DNA from 3 places in the Arthrobacter sp. NicSoilB4 genome. Region 3 is predicted to be linked to each of the others. Evidence: riboswitches for the same ligand, from Rfam matches in the RefSeq annotation. Region 3 holds a riboswitch; each other region holds the start of a gene.
What was found. Region 3 has a riboswitch for cyclic di-AMP ahead of LDO13_RS03320 (M23 family metallopeptidase). Riboswitches for the same ligand answer to the same signal wherever they lie in the genome.
Positions count from the first base shown of each region.

Region 1 (5,196 bases), 170 kb from region 3:
AGCCCAGCCTCTCCGAACTTATGAGCATGGGCCTGCGCATGGCGGGCTGGTCGGTTGCTGTCGCCGCGGACGGCCCGGAAGCCGTAAAGCTGGCCAAGGAGTTCCGTCCCGACGTGCTGGTGCTCGACGTGATGCTTCCCGGGTTCGACGGTGTGGAACTGCTGGGCAGGATCCGTGCCTTCACGCCGGAAGTCCCGGCCCTGTTCCTGACAGCGAAGGACGACGTCCAGGACCGCATCGCCGGGCTGGCTGCCGGCGGGGACGACTACGTGACCAAACCGTTCAGCATGGAGGAAGTGCTCCTGCGGCTGCACCGGCTGGTCCAACGTTCCGGGGTGGCCGCCATGGATACCGCCGAACTCGTCGTCGGAGACCTCGTCCTGAACATCGATACGCGGGAAGTGCGGCGGGCGGGGGAAGAGCTCCACCTCACGGCAACCCAGTTCGAGCTGCTGCGCTACCTCATGGAGAACCCGAAGCGAGTCGTCAGCAAAGCCCAGATCCTGGACCGGGTCTGGGACTACGACTTCGGCGGTCAGGCCAACATCGTGGAGCTCTACATCTCTTACCTCCGTAAGAAGGTCGACGCCATCCACCCGCCGATGATCCACACGGTGCGGGGCGCCGGCTATGTCCTGAAGCCGGCGGACTGATACGTGCCCGAACCCTCCGGTACCACCAGCCCTTCCAGGCTCAACTGGCGCGACCCGGCCACGTGGCATCTGCGCACCCGGCTTGTCCTGGTCGCCATGGCACTGCTCGTGGCGATCTGCGGAGCCATCGGCATTGTCAGCTACGCCTCGATGGACCTCTTCCTGACCCGGCAGCTGGACAAGCAGTTGCAGCAAGCCTCGGACCGCGCCCGCGATTTTGGCCGCTCCGGCGGCCGCTCCGATCCCCTTGAGGCACGCGGCCAGGGGGTCGGCACCCTCAACGCCAGGATCGTGGACGATTCGGTCCGCAGCGCCGGTTTTATCGCGGAGGACGCCACCCGCAAGTCGCTCACCAACGAAGACGACGAGATCCTCCTGAAGCTTTCTCCGCACGACGAGCCCGTCAACCGGACCCTGTCCGCCGGTTTCTACCGCCTGGTTGCTGTGCAGGCCCCGGATGGCAACGTGATGGTGACCGGGCTCCCGCTCGCGGAGAAACAGAACACGCTGGCCTCCCTGGTCTGGACCACGGTGTTCGTATCCGCCGGCGGCCTCGTTGTGATCGGTCTGGCCGGGACGGCGCTGATCCGCCGGACCATGAAACCGCTGGACCAGCTCTCCGACGTGGCGACGAGAGTCTCGCGCCTTCCGCTCGACGCCGGAGAAGTGGGACTTGCCGTCCGCGTACCGGCGTCGGCGGCCCATCCGGGAACCGAGGTGGGCAGCGTTGGCCATGCCTTGAACCTGATGCTGGACAACGTCTCCAACGCGCTCGAAGCCCGGCAGGAGAGCGAGATGAAGGTGCGCCAGTTCGTGGCGGATGCCTCACACGAACTGCGCACGCCCCTGACCGCCATCCGTGGCTACACCGAGCTGATGCGGATGACCGAACATTTCACCCCCGACGGGCAGAAGTCCCTGGCCCGCGTGCAGAGCCAGTCGGAGCGGATGACCACCCTGGTGGAGGACCTGCTCCTGCTCGCCCGGCTGGATGAAGGCCAACCGCTCAAGCTCGGAGATGTGGACCTCACCCAGCTGGCCGTGGAGACAGTGAGTGACGAGAAGGTGATGGCCCCTGACCGGGTCTGGCAGTTGGAGCTCCCCGAAGAGCCCGTGGTGGTCCGCGGCGACGCCACCCAGCTTCACCAGGTGCTGGCCAATTTGCTCTCCAACGCCCGCAAGCACACGGGACCCGGCACGACGGTGGTTACCGGCGTGCAGCGCACCCCGGACGGGAGTGCCGTGGTGACCGTGACGGACAACGGGCCCGGGATCGCCCCCGAGTTTGTGGGCCGCGTCTTTGCCCGCTTCACCCGGGCGGATGCCTCCCGGAAGAATCCGGTGCCAGTGACGACGCCGGCAACCGTCCGCCTACCCCTGCCGCACCTCCCGCTCCGCCCGCCCCGGCCCCCGTCCGCCACGAGTGCTTCCACAGGGACCCCTCCGCCGACTTCCGCCGAAGGAACCAGCGGGCTGGGACTCTCGATCGTGCAGTCGATTGTTGAGGCCCACGGGGGGACGGTCAGCGTGACGTCGGTGCCGGGCAGGACCGAATTTGTGGTGCGGCTGCCCGCGCCCGGCCCGGCTGTCGAAGAGGTTCCGGCGGCGCAAGCCGCCACACCGCCGTCGTGATCCCCGTTACCCAAATGTGACTTAAGCATCCGGGTCCTGTACGGTTTTTAGGGTGCGGCCATCACTGACGCCGCATATCCGGATGCACGCCAAACTCTGCCGCCTCCCGGATTCCGCTGGACCAGGCAGAGGCGGGGGACCCAGAGTTCCCGGGCATTTCTGCATCTTGCACCCTTGGGGTGAAGCCGACACGTGAGATTCCGTGCGGCCGGATGACCTCATCCGAACCCGACAGCTAACTCCGCAGGCGTTGAGAGGCGAACATGACTGACTTTAAGCCACAAACGCGCCCTGAAGGCGTTACCACGAAGACCCGCTCCGAGCCGTCGCGCCACCGCGCCGAACCGGCCAAGCCCGCTTCAGGCCTGTCCCGGTTTGCCAAGAACTTCGGCTCCAGGGGCCGCCGGGCGGCTGTTGTTGCCGCGACCTGCGCGGTGCTTGTGGGGGTCGGCGCCGCCGGACACGCGTCCGAGACAGCTGCCCGCAATGCCAGCGCGGGCACTTCCACTGACGCAGCCACCACGGCGGATCCCCTGACGCCCCTCGATTTTGAGCGCGTCCGTGTCGTCAACCAGACCACCATCCCCACCGGCGATGTCGCGGCCCAGCCTGCCGAGGTCAAGCCTGCCGAAGCACCGGCCCCGGCAGCTGCGCCGGCACCCGCACCGGCACCCGCGCCCGAGCCGGCACCGGCGCCCGCCCCCGTTGCCATCGACGACCCTGCCGGCGCGCAGGCCTACGCAGCCAGCCAGCTGGGCTCCCATGGCTGGGCCGCAGACCAGATGCAGTGCCTCAATAAGCTCTGGACCAAGGAGTCGGACTGGAAGACGACGGCCACCAACAAGAGCAGCGGGGCCTACGGTGTGGTCCAGTCCCTGCCGGCCGAGAAGATGGCCAGCGCGGGCGCTGATTACCGGACCAACTACCGGACCCAGATCAACTGGGGCCTGAATTACGTCAAGGAACGTTACGGCTCACCGTGTGGTGCCCTGAACTTCCACTACGCCCACAACTGGTACTAAACACCAGACCCGGCGGACGCGAACGTCGGAATGAAGTGCCCTTGTAAGAGCGCTAAAGCGAGGCCCCGGATCCGCTGGATCCGGGGCCTCGCTTGTGTCCGCGACAATCCGCGGGAACCCGGGCCTTACCCCGGGTCGGTTCGGTTAGGGGTGTCTAGCCGTTGGGACGGTTGGGCAGGTACTGCACCGCCCATTTATTGCCGTCGGGATCTGCGAAGTAGACGAAGTGCCCCCAGTCCTGGACATCGACGTCGCTGACGTCCACGCCGTTGTCCTTGAGCTGTTGGTGGGCGGCCTGAATGTCGCTGACCACCAGCTGCAGGCTGGGGGCCGTGCCGGGCGGGGCGTCGTTGAGGCCCTCGCCAATGGCGATCGAGCAGCCTGAACCGGGCGGGGTCAGCTGGACGAAACGGATGCCGTCCATGGGCCGCTCGTCGTAGTCGGCGTTGAACCCGACCTTGTTGACGTAGAAATCCTTGGCGCGGTCCACATCGGACACGGGGACAAAGACGAGTTCAAGTTTCCAGTCCATGGGGCACAGGCTAGTCCCGGACAGCGTTTTCCGGTAGGGCAACCCCAACCGCGGGAAACCCGCAGCGGGGGCGGCGTCGAAACCGGCGGCTGGTTAGCCGGCCACGCCGTAGAGGCGGTCGCCGGCGTCGCCCAGGCCCGGAACGATGTAGGACTTCTCGTTGAGCTTCTCGTCGATGGAGGCGAGCACGATCGTCACATTGGCGTCGGAGAGCTCCTCCTCCAGCTTCGCCAGGCCTTCCGGAGCGGCCAGCAGGCAGATGCAGGTGACGTCGGACGCGCCGCGCTTGAAGAGGAACTTGATGGCCTCGCGCAGCGTGCCGCCGGTGGCGAGCATGGGGTCCAGGACAAAGATCTGGCGGTCGGTGAGATCCTCGGGGAGCCGCTCGGCGTACGTGATGATGTCCAGGGTCTCTTCATCCCGGGCCATGCCCAGGAAGCCCACCTCGGCGGTGGGGACCAACTTGGTCATGCCCTCGAGCATGCCGAGTCCCGCCCGGAGGATGGGGACCACCAGCGGGGTGGGCTTGGTGAAAGCGGTGCCGATGGTGGTGCTGACCGGTGTCTCGATGGTAACCGGTTCGGTGCGGACTTCGCGGGTGGCCTCGTACGCAAGGAGCGTGACCAGTTCCTCGGTGAGCTGGCGGAAGACCGGGGACGGGGTGTTCTTGTCCCGCAGAACGGTGAGCTTATGGGCGACCAGCGGGTGGTCCACAACGAAAGTGCGCATGGGTCAAAACTATCACCCGGCGGCTGGTGGCCCGCCCGTGGGACCGCGGGCGCCGACGTCGTCCTTGCCACCGGACCGGCGGTCTTTGCCGGTGCTGCTGGCGGTCCCCCCGACGCCGTCTCTGAGGTGCGCGGGGTTGTCGAACGTGGGCGCGGGACCCGCGTGTTCCCGGTGCCGCAAGACATGGAAGAGCCTGTGGGCCATGATCACGATCGCCACCCACGCCAGCCCCAGCAGCCATCCGAAGATCACATCGGTCATCCAGTGATGGCCCAGGAAGACCCTGCTCATCCCCATTGCTGCCACGAAGATCACACCGGCAGCGATCAGGGCGACGCGCGCAATGGTGCGCTGCACCTGCAGGCAGGCGAGGTACACCACGAGCCCGATCACCACCGTGGTGTTAAGCGTGTGTCCACTGGGGAACGACGGCGAGTCCTCGTAGGGAGGCACGGCGTCCGCGTGGTCCGGGCGGTTCCGGCCGATCAGTTTCTTGCCCATCGTGGTGGCCGTGGTGGACACAGCGGCGGCGGCGCCGATCAGGATCAGCGGCCGCCAGGTCCGGGAGGCCCAGATGAGCCAGGCAGTGAGGATGCTGGCCAGGATGGGCATGCCGACGCCTCCGCCG
Region 1 covers NZ_AP024653.1:526,442-531,637, reverse strand. Annotated here, with positions in the region: gene LDO13_RS02535 (response regulator transcription factor) at 1-653, shown strand, start outside; gene LDO13_RS02530 (HAMP domain-containing sensor histidine kinase) at 657-2,285, shown strand; cyclic di-AMP (ydaO/yuaA leader) riboswitch at 2,363-2,550, shown strand; gene LDO13_RS02525 (hypothetical protein) at 2,549-3,307, shown strand; gene LDO13_RS02520 (VOC family protein) at 3,462-3,839, opposite strand; gene upp (uracil phosphoribosyltransferase) at 3,933-4,568, opposite strand; gene LDO13_RS02510 (phosphatase PAP2 family protein) at 4,581-5,196, opposite strand, start outside.
Region 1: linked by a shared signal. The riboswitch ahead of LDO13_RS02525 (hypothetical protein) and the one ahead of LDO13_RS03320 (M23 family metallopeptidase) in region 3 are both predicted to bind cyclic di-AMP.

Region 2 (5,196 bases), 1.6 Mb from region 3:
GAGGTGCGGTGGATTGGTGGCTGTGCCCGGTGGGGGTTGTGATTTCGATCGTGTGTCGTGGTCCTGGCCCGGGTTTGACGGTCCAGCCGGGGGTTTCTTTGGTGTGGTTGCAGGCTTCGCAGAGTCCGGCGCCGTTGGTGTGGGTGGTTTGGCCGCCGTGGTGCCAGGGGATGATGTGGTCCAGGTGCCGGATGGGGGCGTCGCAGTACGGGGTGCGGCAGGTGTTGTCCCGGACCTGGATGAGGCGGCGCAGTCCTGGCGGGAAGAGTCTGGCGAGGGAGTCCATCGCGATCAGTTCCCCGGTGCCGGGGGCGGTGTAGAGCCGCCGGAGCCAGACATTGTGGGCCTGGTCCTCGTCTTGGCCGGCGTTGTGGAGCAGTTCGCGGGCCCAGCCGGCGGGGACGATGCCGTAGCCGGGGAGGCGGGCGGGTTCACTGTCGCCCTGGTTGAGGGTGCGGTCGGTCAGAACGAGCTGGATTTCGATGCCGGTGATCCCGCCGGGGGTGCCGGTGGTGCGTTCGACGAGGGCATCGGCCATGAGCTGCCCGCGGGTGCGGGGGTCCCCGGCGGAGCGCAGGGTGTCGGCGTGCCGGGTGAGGGCGGCGTGCATGGCGACGCCGGCCGGGACGGGGAGCAGGGCGGTGAGGTAGCACATGGTGTCCGGGGCCGGGCGGAGACTGACGTGCCGTTCGGTGGCGGCGTGGCTGGCCCGCTGCGTGACCGTGCGCGGGTCCCGGCGGTAGGCGGCCGCCCTGGCGGCGGCGATGATGCGGCGGTCCCCGGCGCCGTCGAAGGTCCCGGTGTCGGGGGCGAGTTCCTCGTCGACGGCGGCCCGGTCCTCCGGCGACAGGCACGCGGTTTCCCGGACGAGCAGGGTGGCGCGCCATTCGTTGAGCTGCCCGGCCTCCAACGCAGCTAAAGCGTGCGGCATCTCGGTCACCAGGGCCTTCGCCAGGCCGAGGAGCCGGCCGCCCTTGGCCGGGGATTCCCGCCGGGCGAGGGCGATCTGCGCGGTCACCCCGGTCCCCAGGTCTGCCGCGGGCATCCCGGCGTCGGACTGTTCCCGGCGCTGGCGCAAATCAAGTTCGACGGCGATCCGGGCCTGCGACGCGGCCGCAACGGACTTCAGGTCTTCCAGTTCCCGGAGCTGACTGATCAGCCCGGCACTGTCACGGGCGGGCCGGACAACGGCCATCGCCCGGGCCGCCTCCGCGACCGTCACCGTGCCAGCTGCTGCCGGAGCCTCGTCGGGCCCCTGATTGCCGTCCATGAAAAGACACTATCGGGCACCTCTGACATTAAGCCGGGGGTCAGGAAGGGATCGGCGACACCCCACGCCAGCGGCCGCGGAGAAGGATCCGCACCCGTGATGACTTGCCGCGGGCCGGGAACCACGTCGGGCATCTGCTTGCGGTCCATGGATTCCCCTTCGACGAGTTGGGGCCTCCGGCCTGCAAGGAACCAGCAGCACCGCCGCATGCGAAAGAATGGTCCCATGAGTGATGCCGGCGACTTCATCGACCTTGCGCTCCAGCGCGAGTCGTCGTGGAGCCGCGCCGAGGAGTCCGAGTCGAGGCACGGAAGCGGCCACCGGTACTACGGCTCGTCCGTCGGAGCCGTGCGGGGAACCATCCGCGATGCCCTCCGCCGCCACCCGGACCTCACGCACGATGACATTACCGCTCTGAGCTCCGAGCTGTGGGAGGTGCCGGTCTTCGAACGCCGCCTCGCCGCCGTCGTCCTCCTGCAGTCCAGCGTCCGGCTGCTGACCAACACGGACCTGACGCGGATCGAGGGCTTCGTGCGGAGCGCGCAGCTAAGAGCCGTCGTCGATCCTCTCGCCATCGACGTCGTCGGCCCCCTGATCGCCGGGCTCGACGTCGTCGGGAGGGTCCGCGCGGACAGCGTCCTGGACCGGTGGGTGCGTGATCCTGACGGCTGGCTGCGCCGCGCCGCCCTGCTGTGCCCGCTGCGCGAGCTCCGCGCCGGCGCGGGCGACTGGTCCCGGTTCGTGCGCCACGCCCGTTCGGTGCTGCCGGAGTCCCGGCCAACCCCGCCTTATCGCGACGGCGCTGTCGACGGCGGAGCTGTCGACGAGGGTGCAGTCGCCGTCGTGCTCACTGACATGGCCAAGTACCGGCCGGAGCTGGAACTCTGACCGGCCCGTACCGCACGGGGGACGATTCCTAACGTTCCGGCCGGCGTTCCACCACGGCGTACGCCTTTTCGTCAAAGAACTCCCAATCGGTGACCACCATAAAACCCAGGGCGTCCACGCGGTCGTTCAGGACGTGAACGTCGAAGCCGCCGTCACGGGGCTCGGCATCCCACGTGGAGACATGGACCTCCCCGCCTTCCAGGACCAGCAACTCGGTGTTGACATTGAAGTCCTCCTGCGGCTCATTGCTGAGCTGGCAGATGGCGACACAGTGCGTGCTGACGTCGGGATAGTTCATTTCCAGGCCTCCGCTTCGAGGAACGGTGATGGCATCATCCTATGCCTGACGCCGCGTCCGGGAAGGGGAAAAACAGCGTCCGGGACCCCACCGCCGTTACCTCAATGTGACATGCCGTGATCATTCCGTTACCGTTGTTAAGTGCCTGTTGTTACCGAGACGGGCTCTCCCCAGCCGATTGCCTAACTCTGCCGCGGCCCGGGGACAACTCGCAGCAACGTCCGGCAGAGACGGGGAAACCACTTTTGACCCGCTGTTCTCCAGGGGTCTTGGGGTGAAGCCGCACGGCCCGCAATGATCGGGCCCGAGTGCGGCCGGGTGCCTCCCATCCGAATCCGACAGCTCACCTCGCAGGCATTGGGAGAGGCTCCTTTAATGACTTTTAGCAATACCCGTGCGCCCAAGCGCGCCGATCTTCGCAGCAAACGCCGTACCGCCGGGACCGTTGGCCGCCAGGCCGCCGTCCTCGTCGCAGCTTCCGGAATGGTGCTCAGCGGCGCCATGGCCGCCAACGCGGCCGATGCCCCGGCCGAGCGCGGCACCGCCCCGGCGTCGTCCGTTGACGTCAAGGGCCAGGTCGGTGCACCGGTCATGGCGGACTCCGCTGTTCAGATCACTTTCGAGCGCCCCGCTGTTGAGACCGCCCCGGCACCCGTGGTCGAGGCGCCCAAGCCCGCGGCCGCTCCGGCCGCTCCGGCCCCGGCAGCACCGGCCCCCGCCGCCGCCAAGGCGACCGTGAAGGTCCAGTCGGCCCCCGCCCCTGCCGCTGCCCCGGCAGCCGGAGGAGTCAACGCCACCCTGCTGTCCATGGCCTACGGCCAGATCGGCATCACGCAGGACTGCACCGCCATGGTGGAGAAGGCCCTGAACGCTGCCGGCATCCCTGTCGGCAACATCGGCCCGACAGCCTTCCTGAACTACGGCAAGGTAGTCGCCGATCCGCAGCCCGGCGACATCATCGTCCAGTCCGGCCACGTTGCCATCTACGCCGGCAACGGCCAGGCCATCAGCGGCGGCATGAACGGCGTCAACGCCACCATGACGCACCCGCTGTCCTGGCTGACCGCCACCGGCCCCGTGACGTTCGTCCGAGCCGGCTAGCAGAACCGCTAACAGCATGCAAAAGACCGGTCGATCGGTTGCCTTGGGGGCAGCTGATCACCGGTCTTTTGCGTGCGCGGCGTCCGGCGTCAGGGCATCCGTCTCCTCAAAGAGGGGCGTGCCGCGTCCGACCAGCAGATTCACGCGCTGCGCGGGCGCCGTACCTTGCGCTCTGGCCGTGCCCGGGGAAGAATGCATTAGGTTTATAGCCGCGCCGCGGTTCTTTATTTTCGAAGGAAGATTATGCCTGCGAGCCTGCCTGTGGCGTCATCGGACTTTGCGCTGGCGCCGATTAGCCGGGGGTGAGGCCGGTTGGATTCCTGGGGCCCCGGCCGGCATTACAGCAGCGGCCGCCACACACATGAGACGACCCAGCGGGGCGGGCTGCTCCGGCGCATTGGCGGGATCCGCCCGCAGTTCCTGGTCGTGCTGGTCACCGTCCTCACATTGGTCGCGGCCGCGACTGTCTACGCCACCGTCCAGTCCCGGGTAACGGCTGACGGAACTCGGCCGGCAGGGTCCGAGTCCGCCCTCTCCGGTGCCGCAGCGGCGGCCGATGCGCGGTCCGCCACCGGCGGATCGTCGCCGGCAGCATCCCCGTCAGCCACGGAGTCGACGCCGGCCCCGGCACCGGCCGCCGTCGTTCCTGCCAAGAGCCTGATAGGGCCGGCGCTCGACGCCGAAATCAACGCGGTCATCCGGGCCAACAAGGCGTACCGGGTGGGCGTGGCCCTGATCGATCTTGGTGACGGCCAGGTGCACGAGTACGGCGTGAAGACCAAGTTTGTGGCAGCCAGTACCGCGAAGATCCTCGCCGCGGAGGCCTATTACCATCTGGTGGAAACCGGTAAGGCGTCACTGACAACCCGGATGGGGGCGTCCACCGCAGGCCAGCAGATCCGGCAAATGGTCCAGCAAAGCAACAACGAATCGTGGGCGCTGATCATGGCCGCCGTGGGCCAGAAGGGGCTGACGGACTATGCGGCCTCGCTGGGCATCCCTTATGACCGGACGGTGAACGGCCTGACTCCGGCAGAGATGGCGACGACCCTCGCGGAGCTCTACAGTGGCCGGCTGCTCAACTCGGCCAACACCGCCCAGCTGCTCTCTTATATGCAGAACACCAATTACGAGGTGATGATCCCCGCCGCCGCACCTCCGGGAATCGACGTCTTCCATAAATACGGCCTGCTCAACGGCAACCTCCACGACGCGAGCATTCTGGTGCAAGGGGAGCGGGCTGTCGTGTTTGTGGTCTACACCCAGGGCAAGGACATGTCGGACATGGCCGCACGGACCCGCGTCATCCAACAGCTCACCGGCAAGGTCGCCGCCGGGGCCTTTTGACGCAGCCCCTGTTCCGCACCGGGGCCGTTCCCCTAAAGCACACAGAATCGTAGGCTGGAGAAGGGAGGTGAATGCCATGAAGGCAGCACAGGGAGACCGCATCATCATCCGTGGCACCACGGTCGAGTCATCGGACCGGCACGGGGAAATACTCGAGGTCAGGGGCGCTGACGGAGCCCCGCCGTATCACGTCAGGTTCGACGACGGCCACGAGACCATCCTGTTCCCCGGCGGCGATTTCGTCGTCGAACGCAGCAAGACTGTCTGACGCCGCTAGAAGCTCGATGAGCTG
Region 2 covers NZ_AP024653.1:2,296,615-2,301,810, reverse strand. Annotated here, with positions in the region: gene LDO13_RS10380 (HNH endonuclease signature motif containing protein) at 1-1,270, opposite strand, end outside; gene LDO13_RS10375 (DNA alkylation repair protein) at 1,496-2,158, shown strand; gene LDO13_RS10370 (hypothetical protein) at 2,187-2,456, opposite strand; cyclic di-AMP (ydaO/yuaA leader) riboswitch at 2,626-2,827, shown strand; gene LDO13_RS10365 (NlpC/P60 family protein) at 2,940-3,557, shown strand; gene LDO13_RS10360 (serine hydrolase) at 3,870-4,904, shown strand; gene LDO13_RS10355 (DUF1918 domain-containing protein) at 4,981-5,172, shown strand; gene LDO13_RS10350 (DUF5129 domain-containing protein) at 5,178-5,196, opposite strand, start outside.
Region 2: linked by a shared signal. The riboswitch ahead of LDO13_RS10365 (NlpC/P60 family protein) and the one ahead of LDO13_RS03320 (M23 family metallopeptidase) in region 3 are both predicted to bind cyclic di-AMP.

Region 3 (5,196 bases):
ACGGCTACGTCCAGACGACCACGGATCCCGTAATGCGGGGCCGCGTGATGGCCCTCTACATGGCGATCTTCATGGGCGGGACGCCCATCGGGGCGCCCCTCGTGGGCTGGGTCGCGAACGTCGCCGGTCCCCGCTGGTCGCTGAGCGTCGCGGCGGCCTCCGGCCTCATCGCGGCCCTGATCGGGCTTGTGTGGATCATCCGCGCCAAGCAACTCAGGATCAGGTTCGACCGCAGGGCCCGCGGGCTGCGCCACTTCCGCGTCGTGGCTGCCGGCCCAGGCGGAACGGGCCCGGACTCAACCGGCCCTGGCGAAGCCGGTCCGGACGCGGGCGGTCGCTAACGACGACGGCGCCGCCCGGGTAGAGGACCCGGACGACGCCGTCGACCGCGGCGGAGCTGACGCTGCCAGCTCCGCCGGTTGCGGGGGGAGTTACTTCTTCAGCTCGCCCACGACGAAGTCGATGCATTCCAGCAGCGCCGACACATCGTCCGGCTCGATCGCCACAAACGTTGCGATGCGGAGCTGGTTGCGGCCCAGCTTGCGGTAGGGCTCGGTGTCCACGATGCCGTTGGCGCGGAGCACCTTGGCAATCGCCGCGGCGTCGATGGCGTCGTCGAAGTCGATAGTCGCAATGACGTTGGAGCGGTCCTCGGCCTGCGCCACGAACGGGGTGGCATATTCCGAGGCCTCGGCCCAGCGGTAGATGCGGCCGGCGGAATCCGCGGTCCGGGCGGAGGCGAAGTCCAGCCCGCCGTTCGCGTTGAGCCACTGCACCTGGGCGTCGAGGGTGACGAGCGTGGCCAGCGCGGGGGTGTTGTACGTCTGGTTCAGCCGCGAGTTGTCAATGGCGGTCTGGAGGTCCAGGAAGTCCGGGATCCAGCGGCCGCTGGCCTTGATCCGTGCCGCGCGCTCGAGCGCGGCCGGGGAGAACAGGCCGAGCCACAGGCCGCCGTCGGACGCGAAGTTCTTCTGCGGGGCGAAGTAGTAGACGTCCGCTTCAGCGACGTCGACGTCCAGCCCGCCGGCCGCCGACGTGGCGTCAACCAGCACGAGGGAGCCTGCATCGGCGCCGGCCACACGCCGGACCGGGGCGGCCACGCCAGTGGACGTCTCGTTCTGCGGCCAGGCGTAAACATCGACGCCGGCCTCAGCCTGCGCCGCCGGGCGGGTCCCCGGCTCGGACTTGATGATGGAGGAGTCCGCGAGGAAGGGTGCCTTGTTGGTGGCGGAGGCGAACTTCGAGCCGAATTCGCCGAAGGACAGGTGCTGGGCCTTGTTTTCCACGAGCCCGAAGCTGGCAATGTCCCAGAATGCGGTCGACCCGCCGACGCCCAGGATGACCTCATAACCCTCGGGTGCGCGGAAGAACTGGCTAAGCCCGTTCCGGACCGATCCCACGAGGTTCTTGACCGGCGCCTGGCGGTGGGATGTACCCAGCAGCCCGGAAGCCGCGGCAAGGGCTTCCATCTGTTCCGGGCGGACCTTGGACGGTCCGGCGCCGAACCGGCCGTCCTTGGGCAAGAGGTTGGCGGGAATCGTGATGCTGGTGTCGCTCACAGTGGCTCCAATTTTCGGCTGGTACAAAGCGTGGCTCGGCAGGTGGCCCGGCAGGGTGGCTGCAACGGAGCCTTGCGTTTCATTCTGCCTGACTGCCCGGCGGGGGAGGCAAAAAAGTCCGTCATAGTCCGGTCACTGAGATTATCCGGAGTAATTCAAAATAGGCTAAGCTGACCTGCGAACGTACGGCGGACCCCGCCAGGGCGCAAGCAGCACGCGGTACGGTGGGAACACGCAAGGACGGCGCTCGAGGAGCTGAGCTGAATGACGGATCTGATCGATACCACCGAGATGTATCTTCGGACCATTCTGGAACTTGAAGAAGAGAACATCGTTGCCCTCCGCGCCCGCATCGCCGAACGGCTGCGTCACTCGGGTCCCACTGTTTCCCAGACCGTCGGCCGCATGGAGCGCGACGGCCTGGTGGTTGTTTCCGGCGACCGGCACCTTGAGCTGACGGAAACCGGCCGGAAACGTGCCATCGAAGTCATGCGCAAGCACCGCCTTGCCGAGCGCCTGCTGGCGGACGTCATCGGGCTCGACTGGGCCTATGTGCATGAGGAAGCCTGCCGCTGGGAACACGTCATGAGCGAGCGGGTGGAGCGGCGGATTTTCGAGCTGCTGAATCACCCCACCGTGTCTCCCTATGGCAACCCGATTCCGGGCCTCGCGGAACTTGGTGGCCTGCCTTCCCAGCCCTACGGGGATGGGGTTGTGAACCTGCTCGAAGCCATGGCGGGCTACGGTCCGGAATCCCGGGTCATGGTCAACCGGCTGGCCGAGCCCATCCAGGTGGAACCGGAACTGCTCGTCCAACTCGAGGAAGGCGGCATCCGGCCCGGCGCCCTGGTGTCGCTGGAGCGGGTCGGGGAGTACATCTCCGTCCGGGTACCGGACATCGAAGGCGCCCTGGAACTTCCGCCCGAGGTTGCGGCCCACGTCTTCGTTACCGTGGGTTAACAGCCCTTAACCCACTGCTCATCGGACGACCCATGAGTTGTGCACAGGCTCGATAACGGATTTATCTCTGCAAGGCTTAATCGCCTATAGTTGAACACTAGTACCGATACCAAAGCGTTATCTGATCCGAAGCCGAGCTCTGCCAGCGGATCAGTAGCAGAGTCACCTTCTGGCAGGGGCGGGGGAACCACTTCCGGCTGTTCAGCAGCCTTGGGGTGAAGTCCGTCAGCGGCAAGCGCACACCACCGAGGGACTCTTTGGATGCCTCTGTGTCTGGACGCCTGCCACGGCGGACCGGGTCTTTGATCTCTCTGACCCGAATCCGACAGCTAACTTCGCAGGCTCTCCAGAGAGGAACCGTTCTTGACCACCCAGACCACCAGGGGCCGCCGTCGTGCGACCGGTCCCGCTCCGGAGCCGCGTCCGGCCGTCGCCATCATGGCAGACCGCCCACGTGACCCGCACCGTGACGAACGCAGAGGCCGCCGCAGCCCGTTCCGCCAGGTAACAGACTTTGCCGCCGCCAGTGGCGTGGGGCAAAAAGCCGGCATTGCCTTGGCTGCTACGGGTCTGGTCCTCACCGTTACCGTCCCCGCCACGGGCCCCGTCATGGCCACCAACACTGGATCCACGGGATCCATCTCGGCCGCGGTCCAGCCGGATGTCACGGCCGGCGAGGCAAAAATCGACTTCAACCGGACCGCCGTCACCACCCAAGGCGACCCGGACGGAAAGCTCAAGCAGCTGCTGAGCGCCCAGTCCGTGGGTTCGATCACCCGCGCGGCCTCCGCAGGCAGCCTCGGGGCGCCGCTGGCCCAGCTGAAAACCGCGTCACCCTTTGGATACCGCGTCAGTCCCATCACCGGCGGTTCCGGCGAGTTCCACCGCGGCCAGGACTATGCCGCCCAGTGCGGCACGGCCGTCATGGCTGCTGCCAGCGGAACCGTGACGTTCACGGGCTGGCACCCCTACGGTGGTGGCAACCGCGTAGTAATCGACCACGGCAACGGCCTGGAGACCACCTATAACCACTTGTCCTCAGACACCGTCAAGGTGGGCCAGCAGGTCTCCCGCGGCGATGTCGTGGCGATGAGCGGCACCACCGGCGCCTCCACAGGCTGCCACCTTCACTTCGAGGTCATGGTCAACGGCGAAGTTGTTGACCCGACCGGCTGGCTTTAACAAAGCTGATCGGACGCTCTCGCATTCTTGTGACACGCCGTGATCCGAATGTGACATTGAGTCCCAACTGTTGTACGTTTGACCTACGCCAACTTTTCCGAAGTTGGCGCTCTTGAGTGGATTGCCTAGCTCTGCCACCGCTCAAGGTCCGTTCGCATTACATCGTCTGGCAGGGGCGGGGGAACCAATTTTGGTCTTCGAAAGAAGGCCTTGGGGTTAAGTCGCAAAGCTTCCCAGGAAGCGGCGCGGCCGGGTGACTCCCATCCGAATCCGACAGCTCACCTCGCAGGCATTGGGAGAGGCTACTTTCGTGTCTTCACGCCACAATGCTGCGCGTCACCGCGCTTGCGCGGCTCTTACGAGCCCGCTGAAATCCGACTCCCGGGCCGCCCTTGCCGGCGCCCGGAACGGATCTCACACCGCCGCCTCAATCTCTGCTGAGTCCGGCCCGCAGGCTATGCACCTGCACGCAGTTTCTGCTTTTGGCGCGTCTTCGCAGTACACCCTTCGCTAACTAACCCATTCGGGGCGATCCGGCGTACCCCCAAGATGCCGGAGCGTCCTCAGCCTGCGCCTGAAAGCGCGGCCACAGGATCACGAAAGAGAGAACTTAATGACTACTCGTGCAAACGCACGGCACCGCGCCGAGGTCACCAAGACCAACTCGCTGGCTGTTATTGCTAAGACTGTCGGAGACAACGCCGGTGGCATGGGCCGCCAGGCAGCAGTCATCGCTGCAGCTTCCGGCCTCGTCCTGACCAGCGGCATCGCGGCCAACGCTGCTGAGGCCAATGTCCAGCGCGAGTCCACCTCCGCTTCCACGCTCGAAGTCCAGTCCGCGGCCCCCGCGACCATCTCGGCTGCTTCCAGCATTGCGATCTCCTACGAGAAGCCGGCTGTCACCACCACTGCTGCCCCCGTCGTCGAGGCCCCGAAGCCCGTCGTAAAGGTCCAGGAAACGCCGACCGCCAAGACCGCCAGCACCAAGATCGGCGCCACCGCTGCCGTGGCCGGTACCAACGTCGCCAGCGGCATGGGCGCCACGATCGCCTCTGCCGCCTACGCCCAGATCGGCGTTGGCCAGGACTGCACCGCGCTCGCCACGAACGCTCTGGCCGCTGCGGGTATCAACTACCACGGCTGGCCGGCAGGTTACCTGTCCCTCGGCCGCACCGTGAGCGCCGCCGAGGCACAGCCGGGCGACCTCGCGTACTACCAGAACGGTGGCGCTGGCATGGCCCACATCGCCGTCTACGTCGGCAACGGCATGGCCGTTCACGGCGGCTGGAACGGTGGAACCACCTCCCTGCAGAGCGTGAACGTCGGCTCCGGCCCGGTCTTCATCCGCGTCGGCGGCTAAAGACACCAACTGTTACAACGCAAAGGACCCCTGCCATTTGGCAGGGGTCCTTTGCGTTCCCGCAACGTGAACTTCGGCCGACACGGACCACGGACGGCAAGAAAGGATTCGGTGAAACGGCACCTCGGTGTTTAC
Region 3 covers NZ_AP024653.1:701,041-706,236, forward strand. Annotated here, with positions in the region: gene LDO13_RS03305 (MFS transporter) at 1-341, shown strand, start outside; gene serC (phosphoserine transaminase) at 432-1,559, opposite strand; gene LDO13_RS03315 (metal-dependent transcriptional regulator) at 1,824-2,519, shown strand; cyclic di-AMP (ydaO/yuaA leader) riboswitch at 2,640-2,878, shown strand; gene LDO13_RS03320 (M23 family metallopeptidase) at 2,883-3,701, shown strand; cyclic di-AMP (ydaO/yuaA leader) riboswitch at 3,824-4,007, shown strand; gene LDO13_RS03325 (NlpC/P60 family protein) at 4,315-5,061, shown strand.